DNA from 2 places in the Streptomyces sp. C36 genome. Region 2 is predicted to be linked to the other one. Evidence: predicted binding sites of a transcription regulator. Region 2 holds the regulator's gene; the other holds the start of a gene.

Region 1 (2,201 bases), on a different contig from region 2:
CGGTCGCGGCACCGGCCTTGATGACGGCCACGCCGCCGGCCAGCTTCGCGAGGCGCTCCTGGAGCTTCTCGCGGTCGTAGTCCGAGTCGCTGTTCTCGATCTCGGCGCGGATCTGGTTGACGCGGCCCTGGACCTGGTCGCTGTCACCGGCACCGTCGACGATGGTCGTCTCGTCCTTGGTGATGACGACCTTGCGGGCGCGGCCGAGCAGGTCGAGACCGGCGTTCTCGAGCTTGAGGCCGACCTCCTCGGAGATGACCGTGCCACCGGTGAGGATGGCGATGTCGCCCAGCATGGCCTTGCGGCGGTCGCCGAAGCCCGGAGCCTTGACGGCGACGGACTTGAAGGTGCCGCGGATCTTGTTGACGACCAGCGTGGACAGGGCCTCGCCCTCGACGTCCTCGGCGATGATCAGCAGCGGCTTGCCGGACTGCATGACCTTCTCGAGGAGCGGCAGCAGGTCCTTGACCGAGCTGATCTTCGAGTTGACGATCAGGATGTACGGGTCGTCGAGCGACGCCTCCATACGCTCCATGTCGGTGGCGAAGTACGCCGAGATGTAGCCCTTGTCGAAGCGCATACCCTCGGTGAGCTCCAGCTCCAGACCGAAGGTCTGGGACTCCTCGACGGTGATGACGCCTTCCTTGCCGACCTTGTCCATGGCCTCGGCGATGAGCTCGCCGATCTGGGTGTCGGCGGCGGAGATGGAGGCGGTGGAGGCGATCTGCTCCTTGGTCTCCACGTCCTTGGCCTGCTCGAGCAGGGCGGCGGAGACGGCCTCGACGGCCTTCTCGATGCCGCGCTTCAGCGCCATCGGGTTGGCGCCGGCGGCCACGTTGCGCAGACCCTCGCGGACCAGCGCCTGGGCGAGGACGGTCGCGGTCGTCGTGCCGTCACCGGCGACGTCGTCCGTCTTCTTCGCGACCTCCTTGACCAGCTCGGCGCCGATCTTCTCGTACGGGTCCTCGAGCTCGATCTCCTTGGCGATGGACACACCATCGTTGGTGATCGTGGGGGCGCCCCACTTCTTCTCGAGGACGACGTTGCGGCCCTTGGGGCCAAGGGTGACCTTGACGGCGTCGGCGAGCTGGTTCATCCCGCGCTCGAGACCGCGCCGTGCCTCCTCGTCGAACGCGATGATCTTGGCCATGTGAAGTGGTCCTCCCAGGACGGGGTGGAGACTGCTCCGGACCGCGCTGGCGCCCGCGACGGACGGCCCGTGCACCGCGCGGTTCCTTGCCCCGCTTGGCTCCCGGACCTCACCGACGGTCCAAATCTGTCACTCTCACCAGGAGAGTGCTAAGCCCAATGATTAGCACTCGACCACCTCGAGTGCAAGCGGTCCACGAGGTACACGCCTCAGGTGGCAGCAGGGGCACCTCCCGGCGACAGCCGGGGGCGCAGGCCAACCCGAGGCATGCCCAAGTTCGCGAGGGTGCATGCGCGGCCGCTCCCCCGAACCGCGCATCCACCCTCTGACCCGCGCGTACGCACGCGCCCGCCCGGGCACGCGCGAGGGGCCCGCACCGGTGACGGTGCGGACCCCTCGGCGAGCCGATCGAGCCGGTCGATGCGTGCGATCAGGCGCTGAGCCTCACCATGTCCGCCTGCGGCCCCTTCTGGCCCTGCGAGATCTCGAACTCGACTCGCTGCCCCTCCTCGAGGGTGCGGTAGCCGTCCATCTGAATCGCGCTGTAGTGGACGAAAACATCCGCACCACCGTCGACCGCGATGAAGCCGTACCCCTTCTCCGCGTTGAACCACTTGACGGTGCCCTGAGCCATGCCTAACTCCCCTATTACTGGCCCTTGCACAGGACCGCACTTCGCGGACCCGGGTCAGACCTCACCCCCAGACAGGATGGGAGTGTGCGCCGGAACGCGTCGACCGCGGCTGAATGTATCCGCACGGATGCCGTCTGCAACAGGTCAGTCGGACGAGAATTCCAGGTGCGGCCGATCGGTTATTCGTACCGATTTCCGCAGCTTCCCGGGCAAGTCGGACCGGGCATAACGCAACCAACCCGACAATTCGTGCACATGTTTCGCGCACAACTTGACGGGTTCTCATATGCGTTCGGTGCTGACACCGGAGGGGGAACGCCCCAACTGTATCGCGCTTCAACAGACGGAATAGCCCCGTCCGTTTTACGGGCGGGGCTATTCCGGGGACATGCACAGGAACGCTGAGAAAAGCTCAGG
Region 2 (2,201 bases):
CGCGCCGCCCGCCGCCCAGGTCGACGGTCAGCTCCCCGGAGACGGCGTGCTGGGGCGGTACGAGCATCTCCACGGCCTCGGCGGCGGCATCGCGCGGGACTCCGTAGCGCACCGCGTCCCGTCGCAGCTCCTCGCGCTCGTGCTCGTGGCGCAGCAGTTCGCCGAGCCCCACCGCCCCGTACACCTGCACGCCGGAGAAGGCGGCCGTGCCCAGGATGTGATCGAAGTGGGGGTGGGTGAGTGCGATGTGCGTCACGGGGAGGCCGAAGATCTGCTGCACCTCGCGGCGGATCACGGCGCCCTCGCGCAGCGACGATCCGGTGTCCACGACGAGGACGCCGTCCGTCCCCGCGATCGCCCCGACGGTGGCGTCCCAGCCCGGCAGCCTGCGGCGTACGACGTGTGGAGCGAGCCGTTCCCAATGCGCCCCCGCGGCGCCGGATTCCCCTTGAGTCTCCATACCGCGACGCTATCCGGACGGGGGTGCCGTTGCCCGCCCGGACGCGGGTCCGGGGGCACGCGGCGGGGACTGCCCTTGCCCTGTCCGTGGTGCCCGGCCGTACACTGGCTTGAGGGTTCTGGCACTCGTGACCTTTGAGTGCCAAGGGCGGGGGTCCGGTGAGACCCCCGCGCATGCGACCCTCGTACAACAGGTACGACGTACAACGCGTACGACGTACAACAGGTACGACCCGTACGACGGCTGAACCTTTTGGACCGATGGAGGTGCGCGCGGTGCTGAGCGAACGCAGGCTCGAGGTGTTGCGCGCGATCGTCCAGGACTACGTGGGCACCGAGGAGCCCGTCGGCTCCAAGGCGCTCACCGAGCGGCACCGGCTGGGGGTGTCCCCGGCCACCGTGCGCAACGACATGGCGGCGCTGGAGGACGAGGGCTTCATCGCCCAGCCCCACACGAGCGCGGGCCGCATCCCGACCGACAAGGGCTACCGCCTCTTCGTCGACAAGCTGGCGGGCGTCAAGCCGCTGTCCTCGCCGGAGCGGCGTGCCATCCAGAACTTCCTGGACGGCGCGGTCGACCTGGACGACGTGGTGGCCCGCACGGTGCGGCTGCTGGCGCAGCTGACCCGGCAGGTCGCGGTGGTGCAGTACCCCTCGCTGAGCCGTTCGACCGTGCGTCATGTGGAGTTGCTCTCGCTCGCTCCGGCCCGGGTCATGCTCGTGCTGATCACGGACACCGGCCGGGTGGAGCAGCGCATGATCGACTGCCCGGCGCCGGTGGGCGAGAACGCCCTGGCGGACCTGCGGGCGCGGCTGAACAGCCGTGTCGTGGGACGTCGGTTCACGGATGTGCCGCAGTTGGTGCAGGATCTTCCGGAGTCCTTCGAGCAGGACGAGCGCGGAACCGTTTCGACGGTTCTCGCCACGCTGCTCGAGACCCTGGTCGAGGAGACCGAGGAACGGCTGATGATCGGCGGCACCGCCAACCTCACTCGTTTCGGTCATGACTTCCCGCTGACGATCCGGCCCGTGCTGGAGGCGTTGGAGGAGCAGGTCGTGCTGCTCAAACTGCTCGGTGAGGCCAAGGACTCGGCGATGACCGTGCGCATCGGTCATGAGATCGCCCACGAGGGTCTCAACTCCACATCGGTCGTCGCCGTCGGCTACGGTTCGGGCGACGAGGCAGTCGCCAAACTCGGCGTGGTCGGACCGACCCGCATGGACTACCCCGGAACGATGGGAGCGGTACGCGCAGTGGCACGTTACGTCGGACAGATCCTGGCGGAGTCGTAGTGGCCACGGATTACTACGCGGTCCTGGGCGTACGGCGCGATGCCTCGCAGGACGAGATCAAGAAGGCCTTCCGCCGTCTCGCGCGCGAGCTGCACCCGGACGTCAACCCGGACCCGAAGACGCAGGAGCGGTTCAAGGAGATCAACGCCGCTTACGAGGTCCTCTCCGACCCGCAGAAGAAGCAGGTCTACGACCTCGGCGGCGACCCCCTTTCCGCCTCGGGCGGCGCGGGTGCGGGCGCCGGCGGCTTCGGCGCCGGCTTCGGCAACTTCTCCGACATCATGGACGCCTTCTTCGGCCAGGCCTCGCAGCGGGGACCGCGCTCGCGTACGCGCCGCGGCCAGGACGCCATGATCCGGCTCGAAGTCACCCTGGCGGAGGCCGCCTTCGGCACCACCAAGGACATCCAGGTCGACACGGCCGTCGTCTGTACGACCTGCAGCGGCGAG

The links. The regulator HrcA, encoded in region 2, represses chaperone genes, less so after heat shock. The targets are predictions, from matches to a motif close to TTNGCACTCNGNNNNNCNGAGTGCNAA.
Region 1: a site for HrcA is predicted at 1,313-1,339, ahead of groL (chaperonin GroEL). Genes of this name have one in related genera too.

Annotation. Positions count from the first base shown of each region.
Region 1 covers NZ_JBFQGI010000007.1:307,956-310,156, forward strand. The annotation lists gene groL (chaperonin GroEL) at 1-1,150, opposite strand, end outside; gene AB4K12_RS22720 (cold-shock protein) at 1,581-1,784, opposite strand.
Region 2 covers NZ_JBFQGI010000002.1:337,847-340,047, forward strand. The annotation lists gene AB4K12_RS07020 (MBL fold metallo-hydrolase) at 1-460, opposite strand, end outside; gene hrcA (heat-inducible transcriptional repressor HrcA) at 736-1,752, shown strand; gene dnaJ (molecular chaperone DnaJ) at 1,752-2,201, shown strand, end outside.